2 regions of the Aeribacillus sp. SP014 genome follow, and region 1 is predicted to be linked to the other one. Evidence: a T-box and tRNA genes for the amino acid it is inferred to sense, from the RefSeq annotation. Region 1 holds a T-box; the other holds one or more tRNA genes.
The links. The T-box of region 1 lies ahead of leuS (leucine--tRNA ligase). A T-box ahead of a tRNA ligase gene usually reads a tRNA of that ligase, here a tRNA-Leu.
Positions count from the first base shown of each region.

Region 2: it encodes a tRNA-Leu, which carries the amino acid that the T-box ahead of leuS (leucine--tRNA ligase) is inferred to sense. The anticodon was not compared.

Region 1 is NZ_JBSRXI010000001.1:3,352,734-3,360,648, reverse strand. It holds gene ACVIJU_RS16425 (alpha/beta hydrolase) at 1-738, shown strand, start outside; gene ACVIJU_RS16420 (tetraprenyl-beta-curcumene synthase family protein) at 775-1,854, shown strand; gene ACVIJU_RS16415 (class I SAM-dependent methyltransferase) at 1,886-2,461, opposite strand; gene ACVIJU_RS16410 (TIGR01212 family radical SAM protein) at 2,458-3,423, opposite strand; gene ACVIJU_RS16405 (YtzC family protein) at 3,583-3,846, shown strand; gene ACVIJU_RS16400 (GntR family transcriptional regulator) at 4,302-4,691, shown strand; gene ACVIJU_RS16395 (diglucosyl diacylglycerol synthase) at 5,167-6,318, shown strand; T-box leader at 6,408-6,628, shown strand; gene leuS (leucine--tRNA ligase) at 6,696-7,915, shown strand, end outside.
Region 2 is NZ_JBSRXI010000001.1:786-8,700, reverse strand. It holds partial or broken gene ACVIJU_RS00075 (Tex family protein) at 1-1,730, shown strand, start outside; gene cmpA (cortex morphogenetic protein CmpA) at 1,874-1,987, opposite strand; gene ACVIJU_RS00065 (SprT family protein) at 2,157-2,615, shown strand; tRNA gene ACVIJU_RS00060 (tRNA-Asn) at 2,751-2,825, shown strand; tRNA gene ACVIJU_RS00055 (tRNA-Ser) at 2,830-2,920, shown strand; tRNA gene ACVIJU_RS00050 (tRNA-Glu) at 2,929-3,000, shown strand; tRNA gene ACVIJU_RS00045 (tRNA-Gln) at 3,120-3,194, shown strand; tRNA gene ACVIJU_RS00040 (tRNA-Lys) at 3,363-3,438, shown strand; tRNA gene ACVIJU_RS00035 (tRNA-Leu) at 3,445-3,526, shown strand; tRNA gene ACVIJU_RS00030 (tRNA-Leu) at 3,532-3,617, shown strand; tRNA gene ACVIJU_RS00025 (tRNA-Arg) at 3,672-3,748, shown strand; tRNA gene ACVIJU_RS00020 (tRNA-Pro) at 3,753-3,826, shown strand; tRNA gene ACVIJU_RS00015 (tRNA-Gly) at 4,037-4,110, shown strand; rRNA gene ACVIJU_RS00010 (16S ribosomal RNA) at 4,184-5,737, shown strand; partial or broken rRNA gene ACVIJU_RS00005 (23S ribosomal RNA) at 5,876-7,915, shown strand, end outside.

The DNA of each region.
Region 1 (7,915 bases):
ATCATTCATGGAGCTGGAGAACATCATGGACGTTACAAATGGCTGATAAAAAAGTGGCAAACAAACGGGTACCATGTTGTCATGGGGGATTTGCCAGGACAAGGAAATTCATCCTCCAGACGGGGACATGTCCAATCGTTTGATGAATATATTGATGAAGTTGACCGTTGGATCAGGGAGGCTCAATCTTTCCAATTGCCGCTTTTTTTGCTGGGGCATAGCATGGGCGGTTTAATAGCCATACGTACGCTGCAGAGAAATAAAATTCCGTTAAACGGGGTCATTTTATCTTCGCCATGTTTAGGAATTTTGCAAAAACCGAGTAAAGCGCTCGATCTTTTGGCAAAAGGATTAAATATTTTCGCGCCTAGGGTACGCTTTGATTCCGGTTTGACAGTTGAGATGGCAACGAGAAATAAGGAAATTCAAGACATAAACAGAAACGACTCCCTTTACGTAAGAAAAGTTTCTGTGCGCTGGTACAGAGAGCTTCTTCATGCTATTGAACTAGCATTTCAGCAGCTTCCGCAGTTTCCAGATGTCCCTCTTTTCGTCATGCAGGGAGGAGAAGACAAAATTGTTGATAAATCAGCAGTTCAAAAATGGTATAGTCAGTTGAATCTCACGGAAAAGAGCTATAAAGAATGGGAAGGACTATATCACGAAATTTTTAATGAACCGGAAAGAGAACTTGTTTTTCAAGATGCGTTGAGATTTACAGAAAGCCATTTAACATAAACACTGGAATTTTACAATGAAGAGGTGAGTTGATCTTTGAGTATACCTGAACACCCTATCAGCCTTATGTCAAGAGTTTATAGGGAAATTCTTCCGACCGTCCATTATTACTTAGATGGGTGGAAAAAAAAGGCTGAGGAAATACCGAATCCTGAATTGAGAAAGCAGGCGCTTGCAAGCATAAATACGAAAGCATTTCATTGCGAAGGAGGAAGCATTTTAGCGCTTTTGTCGAACTCTCATATAGAGGAATGCATAGAGTTTATCGTTGCTTATCAAACGATTAGCGATTACTTGGATAATTTATGCGACAGAAGCACTTCTTTTGATCCGGAAGATTTCCGCATGCTGCACCAATCAATGAAGGATGCGCTGTCGATTCATGCAGAATTAAAAAATTACTACCAATTTCGTGAGGACCAAGATGATGGCGGATATTTAAAAGAGCTTGTCATGACATGCCAAAGAATGCTGAGCCAATTGGAGAACTATCCGGTTATAGCTGGCTATTTGATGGAGCTTTGCGAATATTATTGTGAACTGCAAGTACATAAGCATGTAATAGAAGAGGAAAGAGTGCCAAGGCTAGTACAGTGGTTCGAACAATATAAATCTTCCCTCCCGGATATGCGGTGGTATGAATTTTCTGCCTGCGCTGGATCGACATTGGGCATTTTTTGTTTAGTCGCCTATGCATTTCAGCCCAGCTTTAACGAAGCGATTGCCAAAAAAATTAAAGACGGTTACTTTCCATATGTGCAAGGGCTTCATATTTTATTGGATTACTTTATTGATCAAGAGGAGGATCAATTGGAGGGCGATTTAAATTTTTGCAGTTTTTATGAAAGCACATCAGAAATGATGGAACGATTAGCTCATTTTGTACATGAAGCGGACAAAAATTTAAAAGGTATTCCGAACGAAAATTTTCATAAATTAATTAACCGCGGATTGCTCGGCATTTATTTATCTGATGACAAAGTATTAGTACATAAAGATTTAGGAAAGCTGGCTAAAAAATTAATAAAAAAAGGAGGAACAACCTCCGTTTTCTTTTATGTGAATGCTAGGGCATATCGAACGTTCCGAAAATGGAATTTGATTAAATCTTCTTGATGGATAAAGCTAGCCGGGATATTATTCCCGGCTATTTTGCTTTTTCGATTGCTACAATAAACGGAGGGGAATTTTTTTGGTTTAAAAACCGGTATTCAAGTACATGAGCAGTATGTTGATCGATTTGTTCGGCAAATTTAAGAAGCTCATCTCTCTCACGTTTTCCTTCCGGATGGCCGTGATAAACGACCAGCACGATCATTCCACCGGGTCTTAATATGGATAAAAGCTGCTTTACTGCTTCAATAGTTGATTCTGGTTTTGTCACAATGTTTTTTTGGCCACCGGGCAAATAACCGAGATTAAACATCGCACCGGCGATATGATTGTGATGTTTTTTCGGAATCGTATTGAAAATGTCATCATGACTGGAATGAAACAAAGTAACACGGTCGATTAAACCGGATTCCTTCAACCGTTTTTCTGTCTCTTCAAGCGCTTGTTTTTGAATATCATATCCAAACACATGACCTTGTTCGCCAACGAGTTGTGCTAAAAAGACGGTATCATGTCCGTTCCCGACTGTTGCATCAATAACGATATCGCCGTTTTGGACAGCGGAAGCCATCAATTTTTTTGCAAATGGAAGAATGCGAATGAGGTTCATTTTGACATCACTCGATCTTTTGTATAATACTTCCCTTGGTAGCTGTTTCGTTTTTCGAGTTCGGCATCAATGGCATTCAGCACTTCCCATTTGTTAACGCTCCACATCGGCCCTATCATTAAATCGATCGGACCGTCGCCTGTAATGCGATGAACGATCATTTCGGGAGGCAGTACCTCTAGCTGATCGCAAACTAATTGTACATATTCATCAAAGGATAAAAAGCGCACCATCCCTTTTTCATATTGCTTAACCATCGGTGTACCTTTTAACAAATGGAGCAGATGAATTTTAATTCCTTGAACATCCAGCTTAGCAACTTCTTTTGCAGTTTCCATCATCATATCGTACGTTTCAAGCGGAAGACCGTTTATGATGTGTGTGCAAACTCGGATTCCGTGCTTTCTGAGCTTGTTAACTCCTTCCACATAACATTCATAATCGTGCGCACGGTTAATTAAATCAGCGGTCCGCTGGTGAACGGTTTGCAATCCTAATTCAACCCAAAGATATGTCCTCTCATTTAATTCCGCCAAATAATCAACAACATCGTCAGGCAAACAGTCAGGCCTTGTAGCAATGGACAAACCGACAACTCCTTCGAGACCTAATACCGTTTCATATTTCTCACGAAGAACTTCCACGGGTGCATGAGTGTTTGTAAATGCCTGAAAGTAAGCAATATACTTTCCGTTTTTCCATTTCTCATGCATTTTGCTTCTAATGTCGTGAAATTGCGTAACAAGATCATCAGCTCTGTTTCCGGCAAAATCGCCCGACCCTGCGGCACTGCAAAACGTACACCCGCCATGTGCTACCGTACCGTCGCGGTTTGGACAGTCAAATCCTCCGTCTAAAGCAACTTTAAACACTTTATCTCCAAATGTATTTCGTAAATGGTAATTCCATGTATGATACCGTTTGTTGTCATTCGTATACGGAAATGGATTGTGGTTCGCCAATTCCTACTCCTCCTGTTTCGATATACTATCAAGACATTTTACCATGATTGCCAAACCAATCTCAAATAAGAATTTACCAGCTTTTTTCATGATGGAGCTTGCAGAAATAGCGAAAAATACAGTTGATGAAGAAAATTCTTCATCAAGGAGGGGATTTGTTTGGCTACTAGACAATCCGTGGAAGAGTGCATTCAACATTGCCAGCAAGCATTGGAATATGCAAATGAGCAATATATTGAAGGGCTGAAACAGGAGCATTACAATGATGAAGAATATACAAATGCACAGCAAAAGCTTCAAGATGCACTTGCAGAAGTGGAAAAACTCAGTTTAAGCGCAAATGACCAGCAGCGGGAGCAGCTTCACCGCATGCGCCTTCAACTGCAGCACCTTCAAAATGAGATGATTTTGCTCGATCATTAAAATTCCAGGGCAAAGCCTGATTGTAGGCTTGCCCTTTAATTGCAATTATGATTTTTCATTTATTCTTTAGCCGATTTGATCTTATATATAAATTTGCATAAGGAAAGAATGGTTTTTGGAATAAAAACGAAAATATAGAATAAAAATATCTTTCAACAGATTGCGCAATTACCGATATAAAAGCTCGGCTCAATGCGAATGAACGATTACATTTTAAAACAAAATCGGGATCAGTTTGTTGAACATCAGTCAAACTTCTAGCAAAAGCTGCTATACGACTATGTACATCATAATTTTTCCCTAAGATCAAGAGCCCCCGAACGAGTGAAATCATTCAGTGTTTTTTATATGCGGAATCAGAAAATGTTGATTGCATCTTTTCTGTATTATGTGTACTATATAATGTAGTACACATAATACAAAAGAGTCCTTTTTGTAAGAAAGAAGGGTATTTGATGTTTGAAATTGACCCGAGAAGTGCCACTCCGATATATGAGCAGATCATAAAAAAAATGAAAGAACTATGTATCAAAGGTGTGTTAAAGCCTGGCGATAAACTGCCCTCTGTAAGAGAGATGTCTTCCATGATTATCGCTAATCCTAACACGGTTTCAAAGGCTTATAAAGAGCTGGAAAGAGAAGGCTTGATTGAAACGCTGAGAGGACGGGGGACATTTGTATCGAAAATGGTGCAGAAAAAGCTGGATGAAGAGAAAATTGAAATGATTAAAGAGGAGCTGCGGCAAATTATGATCGACGCATTTTATGCAGGAATCAGCTTTGAACAAATATATCAATGGATGAAAGACATGAATAACGAATTTGCCAATGCTTTTCATAAATAAAGTTTAGCAAAAAAAAGTATTTGAACCTCTGCAGCGTGAGTTTCAGCTTGTTTGGCTAAAACGGTTCAGAAAAGATAAAGGAAAAACTTTGTTCGGAGGGCATATCTTATTCTTCTCGGTGTTATTCATGCAGTTTTGGCTGCCCATTAGCTAGGTAAAAAATCCCCGGAAAAATGACATAAATTCAATTAAACCAATGCGTATCGGTAAGTTTCTTGTATGAACCATGCGAGTAAACGGGCAGAATTATTTTTTGTTGGAACCATTAAAAAATCCCAATCCATATATTTGTCATTTTAGCTATTGCAACCAACAAAAAACGAAAATTTCCAGTGAAATGTAAATGTAATAAAATAATAAAGGATTCTTAATTTTTTTCTCCTAAAATTATAAAAGGAAATATACATTTAAAGTGAAACTATTTTGATTTTAGTTCGTTCTAATTGTTGAGCTGCTTTAAGTTGAGGTGAATAAAATGTTAAAAGACCCAAAGATATTAATATTAACGGCAAATTACGGAAACGGTCATATCCAAGTTGCTAAAACATTGGAGCAGTCTTTGCATAAGATGGGAATCAACAACGTAAAAGTTTCTGATTTAATTAGCGAGTCTCATCCAATTATGGCGGAAATTACAAGATATTTATATTTGAAAAGTTTTTCCATCGGTAAGCAATTTTATCGGTTATTTTATTATAGTGTGGACAAAATGTCTAACAAACGCATTATGAATTTGTATTTGAAGCTTGGACACCGCAAATTGAATCAGCTAGTAAGGGAGATAAATCCTGACATCATCATTAATACATTTCCTATTTCCGTTGTGCCTGAATATCGCACGCGGACAGGCGTGTTCATCCCGACATTTAATGTGCTGACCGATTTTTGTCTTCACCGAGTATGGGTTCATAAAAACATTGATAAATATTATGTTTCGTGCGACGATGTGAAGGAAAAACTGACAATGCTCAACATCCATCCAGCGCTTGTCAAAGTAACCGGAATTCCTATTCGGCCGCAGTTTGAAGAAAAAATGGAAACGATCGATTTATATAAAAAATACAATTTGGATCCGAACAAGAAAACTTTGTTAATTGCTACAGGCGCTCATGGAGTTTTAAAAAATGTAAAAGATTTGTGTGAATCATTTTTTACACGAGATGACATGCAAATAGTCGTTGTATGCGGAAATAACCAATCGCTGAAAGATGAGCTTGAACCGCTTCAGTATATTCACCCGGATCGAATAAAAGTTTTTGGCTATGTCGAAAGAATCGACGAGCTCTTTCGCATTTGTTCCTGCATGATAACAAAGCCTGGAGGGATTACTCTCAGCGAGGCGGCCGCATTAAAAGTTCCGCTTATTCTCTATAAACCTGTTCCGGGGCAGGAAAGGGAGAATGCCGATTTGTTTGCAGCAAAAGGGGCGGCGGTTGTCATCAATAAGCTTGAAAAAGTTCAAGAGACGGTCAATGATTTATTTAACCACCCTGAAAAAATGGAAAAAATGAAAATGAGCATTGCTGAATTATATAGACCAAACGCTGCTGACACGATCTTGCAGGACATTTTAAATGAAGCAGAAATGCTGCTTGATTCAAGCTTGAAAGGGTCTGTCAATTATTAATTATTAGACTGAAATCCAAATTTTTCGACATTGACTTGCATGAACTCATAAAATTCATTAAAATAACAATATGATAAGTGGATGAAAAAGCAAGAACGGTGAAAAGGATCAGTAGTGGATAAAGGCGTCTAGAGAGTTGACGGAAGGTGAAAGTCAATCGTTGTTTATTCACGAACTCCCCTTTGAGTTGCGGGTGTGAAATGTATTCCGGTACAGACTAATGCCCGACGTGTTTCCACGTTACGGAACAGAGTGAGTGCATTTGCGCTAATTTGGGTGGTACCGCGGGAAATTGTCTCTCGTCCCTTCGTCGTGGGGATGGGAGTTTTTTTATTATTTGACGCTTATACATATATATAGCAAAGGAGGATTTTTACATGTCTTACAACCATCGTGAGATTGAGAAAAAATGGCAAGATTATTGGCTAAAAAACAAAACATTTAAAACAGAGGATGATTCCGATAAACCGAAGTTTTATGCATTGGATATGTTTCCGTATCCTTCGGGAGCTGGTCTTCATGTAGGACATCCTGAAGGTTATACGGCAACCGACATTTTGGCGCGAATGAAACGGATGCAAGGATACAATGTTCTCCATCCGATGGGATGGGATGCATTTGGACTTCCGGCTGAGCAATATGCTTTAGATACCGGCAACGATCCTGCGGAATTTACGAAAAAAAATATTGATAATTTTCGCAGACAAATTCAATCACTAGGATTTTCCTATGATTGGGATCGGGAAGTAAATACAACTGATCCGGAATATTACAAATGGACGCAATGGATCTTCTTAAAGCTTTATGAAAAAGGACTTGCTTACATTGATGAAGTGCCCGTCAACTGGTGCCCAGCACTCGGAACTGTTCTTGCAAATGAAGAGGTCATCGACGGAAAAAGCGAACGGGGAGGACATCCTGTTGAACGCCGTCCGATGAAACAATGGGTGTTAAAAATTACCGCATATGCTGACAGGCTGCTGGAAGATTTAGAAGAGCTTGATTGGCCGGAAAGCATAAAGGAAATGCAGCGAAATTGGATCGGCCGGTCGGAAGGTGCGGAAGTTCATTTTACAGTCGATGGAACTGATAAAACCTTTACTGTTTTTACTACTCGTCCAGATACGCTTTTCGGTGCTACGTATACAGTGCTTGCGCCTGAACATCCGCTTGTGAAAGAAATTACAACCGAGGAACAAAAAGAAGCGGTGGAAGCCTATTTAGATCAAATTAAAAGTAAAAGCGATCTCGAAAGAACGGACTTGGCGAAGGAAAAAACAGGCGTGTTTACCGGAGCCTATGCTGTAAATCCTGCCAATGGAGAAAGATTGCCGATTTGGATTGCCGATTATGTTTTAATGAGCTATGGTACAGGTGCGATCATGGCCGTGCCTGCCCACGATGAACGGGACTATGAATTTGCGAAAAAATTTGACCTGCCGATTAAAGAGGTTGTCGCTGGAGGAAACATCGAACAAGAAGCTTATACAGGAGACGGCGAGCATGTAAATTCCGACTTTTTGAACGGATTGAATAAAGAAGAAGCAATTGAAGCGATGATCAAATGGCTGGAGGAAAACAAAAAAGGACAAAGAAA
Region 2 (7,915 bases), 3.4 Mb from region 1:
AGCCGAAAAATACATCAATGAAGAGAAAGAAATCCATACGGTTGAAGATGCTCTCTCTGGTGCAAAAGATATTATTGCAGAATGGATTTCAGACGATCCGAATTTTCGGCAATGGATAAGGGAGCAAACGTTGAAAGAAGGTATGGTCGTCTCAACGTGTAAAGACGAAGAAAAAGATGAGAAAAAAGTATTCGAAATGTATTACCAATATGAAGAACCGATCAAAAAAATCGTTCCCCATCGTGTTTTGGCGTTAAACAGAGGGGAGAAGGAAGGGATTTTAAGGGTGGCAATCGAGCCGCCGACAGAACAAATAGTAGCCTATTTGAAGAAAAAAGTTGTTTCGGATCAAAGGACAATTGCTGCTGATATTTTAATTGAAACGTTGGAGGATGCGTATAGACGGCTCATACAGCCTTCGATTGAGCGGGAGATTAGAAAAGAATTGACTGAAAAAGCTGAAGATCAGGCCATTCGTGTTTTTTCCGAAAATTTAAGAAAACTGCTCCTTCAACCTCCATTAAAAGGAACGATCGTTTTAGGAATCGACCCGGCTTACCGTACAGGATGCAAGCTTGCGGCAGTCGATGAAACTGGAAAAGTTCTTTATATTGATGTGATTTATCCTCATCCGCCAAAAAATGAAATAGAAAAATCAAAACAAAAGCTGATCGATATTATTCAACGCTTCCAAATTGAAGTAATCGCTATCGGCAATGGAACAGCTTCAAGAGAAACAGAACAATTTGTTGCAGATGTAATAAAAGAATTAAAAGAAGATATTTATTATTTAATTGTTAACGAGGCGGGAGCAAGTGTTTATTCAGCTTCTGATTTAGCCCGGGAAGAGTTCCCAGATCTTGAAGTCGAAGAACGCAGCGCAGTATCCATTGCTAGAAGGCTTCAAGATCCGCTTGCTGAATTGGTGAAAATTGATCCTAAATCAATCGGTGTTGGTCAATACCAGCATGATGTATCCCAAAAGAAATTGCATGACTCTTTAACGTTTGTTGTGGAAACAGTTGTCAACCAAGTCGGTGTCAACGTAAATACTGCTTCGCCGTCTCTGTTGCAATACGTATCTGGATTATCAAAAACAGTGGCTCATAATATTGTGAAACGAAGAGAAGAAATTGGAAAATTTGTGAATCGCAACGATTTAAAATCCATCCCACGGCTTGGGGAGAAAACGTATGAGCAATGTATCGGCTTTTTAAGAATATTGGACGGCGACGATCCGCTTGACAGGACGAGCATTCATCCTGAAAGCTATGAAGACGCTAGAAAACTGCTGTCAAGCCTTTCATTGACAGTCGATGATATCGGTACAGAACTGTTGAAAGATAAAATCAGATCGCTGAATATTCAAGAAACTTCAAAAGCCTTGCATATTGGCGAATATACATTGAAGGATATATGCGATGCTTTAATGAGACCGGAGCGCGATCCTCGTGATGAAGTTCCAAAACCTCTTTTGAAAAAAGATGTGCTGCAGCTTGAAGACTTGAAAGAAGGAATGGAGCTGCAAGGAACGGTTCGAAACGTAGTAGACTTTGGTGTATTTGTTGATATCGGCGTTAAACAGGATGGACTTGTGCACATTTCAAAATTAAGCAAACAATATGTAAAGCATCCTTTGGACGTTGTTTCGGTTGGGGACATCGTGACAGTCTGGGTGGAAAAAGTTGATGTTGATAAAGGGAAGAGTCGCTTTAACAATGGTTAAATAAATAACAACAGAAATCACGGCTGTCGGCAAAGTCGACAGCTGATTTTTTTATCAACCTTATATTGCATGCTGATGGAAGCAAACAACGATCTATCAACCAAAAATTTTGAAAAAAAGTTAGTCTGTTCTTTGAGAGCTGTTGAATTATGAGCAGTGCTTTTTTCTATAGAAATACCAGCATTGATTTAATAACTTGATTTGATAAACGTTTTTTTCATAATATGCTTTCTTCATTTGATTTATAAGCCAATTCGGCATTGGTTAATACCTCCTTGGATGTATTGTTCTTTTTGGCTTGCCATTTTATGGTCAAGAAAAAAAGCATATGCTAAAATAAAATATGTGAGTCCGATTAGATGTAGTAATATTTATTGTATGCGTTAAGTTGTTGTCCTGTTCAACATGTTTTTAAAGTAGGTGCAGTACATTGAATGATGACCAGCTTCAAAAACTTGTGGAGCAAATTTCACTATCCTTTTTTGGGAAAAAATTTGTTCACAAAGCGTATTTTAATCACCGTCTTCGAACAACAGGCGGAAGATATTTATTAAACAGCCATGATATTGAAGTGAATAAAAAATATTATGAACAATACGGAATGGACGAATTAATAGGGATTATTAAGCATGAACTTTGCCACTACCATCTTCATATCGAAGGAAAAGGATTTCGGCATCGGGACTCTGACTTTAAAATGCTTTTAAAAAAAGTAGGTGCACCTAGATTTTGCACACCATTAAGAGAAAAAAATAAAAATAATATTATTTATATTTATAAATGCCTATCATGTATGAGCACTTTTATTCGCCATAGAAAAATGAACCCAGAACGATATTTATGCGGAAAGTGCGGAGGAAAAATTCAATTTTATAAAAATAATGGTTGACGAAAAGGAGAAAGATATGATAAAGTATAAAAGCCGTCGCTAATTGGATGGCAGCGAAAAACAATATATAATGAACTGTTGACAAAATTATAAATGCTCATTACAATGGTTACAGTCGTCAATTTTTTTCTTCATTCCGCAGTAGCTCAGTGGTAGAGCATTCGGCTGTTAACCGAACGGTCGCAGGTTCGAATCCTGCCTGCGGAGCCAATTTGGAGAAGTACCCAAGTGGCTGAAGGGGCTCCCCTGCTAAGGGAGTAGGTCGTGTAAGCGGCGCGAGGGTTCAAATCCCTCCTTCTCCGCCATGAAAAATGGCCCGTTGGTCAAGTGGTTAAGACACCGCCCTTTCACGGCGGTAACACGGGTTCGAATCCCGTACGGGTCATTCATATTCGCTGAAATAGGAAGTTGAAAAACTTCCTATTTCTAACTTTAAAAAATCCAAACCAAAAAGTCTTTACATAGCGTTCAAAAAATGTTACAATAAGTTTTGTGACTTTTTGATGGGCTATAGCCAAGCGGTAAGGCAACGGACTTTGACTCCGTGATGCGCTGGTTCGAATCCAGCTAGCCCAGCCACTTATTATAAAAATAATAAGAGCCATTAGCTCAGTCGGTAGAGCAACGAGCAAGACTTCGTTGAATAAGCAGCGAGTTGTCCCGACGCATCCAGCATCCTTGAGAAAGCTGGAAGAGGAAGGGACATCTGACCGACTTTAAAACAGATTAGAAGAAATTACTTTTTATGAGCCATTAGCTCAGTCGGTAGAGCATCTGACTTTTAATCAGAGGGTCGGAGGTTCGAATCCTCCATGGCTCACCATTTAATGCGGGTGTGGCGGAATTGGCAGACGCACTAGACTTAGGATCTAGCGCCTTACGGCGTGGGGGTTCAAGTCCCTCCACCCGCATATTCGCGGTAGTGGCGGAATGGCAGACGCGCTAGGTTGAGGGCCTAGTGGGGGCGACCCCGTGGAGGTTCGAGTCCTCTCTACCGCACCAAAAAAAGTATTGACATCATATTTTAAGTGAGTTACAATAAAAAACCTGTGGAATGCGCCCGTAGCTCAATTGGATAGAGCGTTTGACTACGGATCAAAAGGTTAGGGGTTCGACTCCTCTCGGGCGCGCCATATACGGGAAGTAGCTCAGCTTGGTAGAGCACATGGTTTGGGACCATGGGGTCGCAGGTTCGAATCCTGTCTTCCCGATTTTGATCAATATAGGCTTAAAAGCAAAATTGCATGAATAAATTAAGATATGCGGGTGTAGTTTAGTGGTAAAACCTCAGCCACGAGCGACACTTCAATGAATAATCTGCGAGTTGCCTCGACGCATTTACATCCTCGAACAATGCTGGAAGAGGAAGAGGCATGGAAAATGCGTGTTTATCATTTAAATAGAAAAACAAATATTTTCGCGCGGGTGTAGTTTAGTGGTAAAACCTCAGCCTTCCAAGCTGATGTCGTGGGTTCGATTCCCATCACCCGCTCCAAAATGATCCTTGAAAACTGAACAAAACGAAAAGCGTGCCTGTTGATTCTAAAAGAGCATTTGGTGACAAACTTTTTTTGGAGAGTTTGATCCTGGCTCAGGACGAACGCTGGCGGCGTGCCTAATACATGCAAGTCGAGCGGACCGATGGGAGCTTGCTCCTTTAGGTTAGCGGCGGACGGGTGAGTAACACGTGGGCAACCTGCCCTGCAGACTGGGATAACTTCGGGAAACCGGAGCTAATACCGGATAACACCGAAAACCGCATGGTTTTCGGTTGAAAGGCGGCTTTTAGCTGTCACTGCAGGATGGGCCCGCGGCGCATTAGCTAGTTGGTGAGGTAACGGCTCACCAAGGCGACGATGCGTAGCCGACCTGAGAGGGTGACCGGCCACACTGGGACTGAGACACGGCCCAGACTCCTACGGGAGGCAGCAGTAGGGAATCTTCCGCAATGGACGAAAGTCTGACGGAGCAACGCCGCGTGAGCGAAGAAGGTCTTCGGATCGTAAAGCTCTGTTGTCAGGGAAGAACAAGTGCCGTTCGAACAGGGCGGTACCTTGACGGTACCTGACGAGGAAGCCACGGCTAACTACGTGCCAGCAGCCGCGGTAATACGTAGGTGGCAAGCGTTGTCCGGAATTATTGGGCGTAAAGCGCGCGCAGGCGGTTCCTTAAGTCTGATGTGAAATCTCGCGGCTCAACCGCGAGCGGCCATTGGAAACTGGGGAACTTGAGTGCAGGAGAGGGGAGCGGAATTCCACGTGTAGCGGTGAAATGCGTAGAGATGTGGAGGAACACCAGTGGCGAAGGCGGCTCTCTGGCCTGTAACTGACGCTGAGGCGCGAAAGCGTGGGGAGCGAACAGGATTAGATACCCTGGTAGTCCACGCCGTAAACGATGAGTGCTAAGTGTTAGAGGGTATCCACCCTTTAGTGCTGCAGCAAACGCATTAAGCACTCCGCCTGGGGAGTACGGCCGCAAGGCTGAAACTCAAAGGAATTGACGGGGACCCGCACAAGCGGTGGAGCATGTGGTTTAATTCGAAGCAACGCGAAGAACCTTACCAGGTCTTGACATCCCCTGACAACCCTAGAGATAGGGCGTTCCCCTTTCGGGGACAGGGTGACAGGTGGTGCATGGTTGTCGTCAGCTCGTGTCGTGAGATGTTGGGTTAAGTCCCGCAACGAGCGCAACCCTTGACCTTAGTTGCCAGCATTCAGTTGGGCACTCTAAGGTGACTGCCGGCTAAAAGTCGGAGGAAGGTGGGGATGACGTCAAATCATCATGCCCCTTATGACCTGGGCTACACACGTGCTACAATGGGTGGTACAAAGGGCAGCGAAACCGCGAGGTGGAGCGAATCCCAAAAAACCACTCTCAGTTCGGATTGCAGGCTGCAACTCGCCTGCATGAAGCCGGAATCGCTAGTAATCGCGGATCAGCATGCCGCGGTGAATACGTTCCCGGGTCTTGTACACACCGCCCGTCACACCACGAGAGTTTGTAACACCCGAAGTCGGTGGGGTAACCCTTACGGGAGCCAGCCGCCGAAGGTGGGACAAATGATTGGGGTGAAGTCGTAACAAGGTAGCCGTATCGGAAGGTGCGGCTGGATCACCTCCTTTCTAAGGATATATACATTGAAATAGGGTGCGCTTTTCCGTTTTGTTTAGTTTTGAAGGATCATATCCTTCTTGATTGTTCTTTGAAAACTGGATAACGGAAAGACATTCACGAATAGATCGCTCATGTTAGGAAGAAACGGTTAAGTTAGAAAGGGCGCACGGTGGATGCCTTGGCACTAGGAGCCGATGAAGGACGGGACAAACACCGAAATGCTTCGGGGAGCTGTAAGTAAGCGTCGATCCGGAGATGTCCGAATGGGGGAACCCACTGCCCGTAATGGGGCAGTATCCATACCTGAATCCATAGGGTATGGAGGGCAACCCGGGGAACTGAAACATCTAAGTACCCGGAGGAAGAGAAAGCAACAGCGATTCCCTGAGTAGCGGCGAGCGAAACGGGAACAGCCCAAACCAAGAGGCGTGCCTCTTGGGGTTGTAGGACACTCGATTAAGGAGTGACAAAGGAACGGGGTAGACGAAGAGGTCTGGAAAGGCCCGTCAGAGAAGGTAACAACCCTGTAGTCGAAACTCCGTTCCCTCCCGAGTGGATCCTGAGTACGGCGGGACACGTGAAATCCCGTCGGAAGCAGGGAGGACCATCTCCCAAGGCTAAATACTCCCTAGTGACCGATAGTGAACCAGTACCGTGAGGGAAAGGTGAAAAGCACCCCGGGAGGGGAGTGAAAGAGAACCTGAAACCGTGTGCCTACAAGTAGTCAGAGCCCGTTAACGGGTGATGGCGTGCCTTTTGTAGAATGAACCGGCGAGTTGCGATTTCGTGCAAGGTTAAGCCGAAAGGCGGAGCCGCAGCGAAAGCGAGTCTGAAGAGGGCGAAATAGTACGAGGTCGCAGACCCGAAACCAGGTGATCTACCCATGTCCAGGGTGAAGGCAAGGTAACACTTGCTGGAGGCCCGAACCCACGCACGTTGAAAAGTGCGGGGATGAGGTGTGGGTAGGGGTGAAATGCCAATCGAACTTGGAGATAGCTGGTTCTCTCCGAAATAGCTTTAGGGCTAGCCTCAAGGGAAGAGTCTTGGAGGTAGAGCACTGATTGGACGAGGGGCCCCCATCGGGTTACCGAATTCAGTCAAACTCCGAATGCCAATGACTTATCCTTGGGAGTCAGACTGCGAGTGATAAGATCCGTGGTCAAAAGGGAAACAGCCCAGACCGCCAGCTAAGGTCCCAAAGTATACGTTAAGTGGAAAAGGATGTGGAGCTGCTTAGACAACCAGGATGTTGGCTTAGAAGCAGCCACCATTTAAAGAGTGCGTAATAGCTCACTGGTCGAGTGGCTCTGCGCCGAAAATGTACCGGGGCTAAACGTATCACCGAAGCTGCGGGTTGACACCGTTGGTGTCAGCGGTAGGAGAGCGTTCTAAGGGCATCGAAGCCGGACCGGAAGGACCGGTGGAGCGCTTAGAAGTGAGAATGCCGGTATGAGTAGCGAAAGAGGGGTGAGAATCCCCTCCGCCGAAAGCCTAAGGTTTCCTGAGGAAGGCTCGTCCGCTCAGGGTTAGTCGGGACCTAAGCCGAGGCCGAAAGGCGTAGGTGATGGACAACAGGTTGATATTCCTGTACCACCTCCTCACCGTTTGAGCAATGGGGGGACGCAGGAGGATAGGGCAAGCGCGCGGCTGGATGTGCGCGTCCAAGCAGTTAGGCTGGCAAGCAGGCAAATCCGCTTGCCGGAAGGCTGAGCTGTGATGGCGAGGGAAAGGAAGTACCGAAGTTCCCGATTCCACACTGCCAAGAAAAGCCTCTAGCGAGGTGAGAGGTGCCCGTACCGCAAACCGACACAGGTAGGCGAGGAGAGAATCCTAAGGTGAGCGAGAGAACTCTCGTTAAGGAACTCGGCAAAATGACCCCGTAACTTCGGGAGAAGGGGTGCTCATCAAGGTGATAAGCCATGATGAGCCGCAGTGAAAAGGCCCAGGCGACTGTTTAGCAAAAACACAGGTCTCTGCGAAACCGTAAGGTGAAGTATAGGGGCTGACGCCTGCCCGGTGCTGGAAGGTTAAGGGGAGCGCTTAGCGAAAAGCGAAGGTGCGAACCGAAGCCCCAGTAAACGGCGGCCGTAACTATAACGGTCCTAAGGTAGCGAAATTCCTTGTCGGGTAAGTTCCGACCCGCACGAAAGGCGTAACGATCTGGGCACTGTCTCAACGAGAGACTC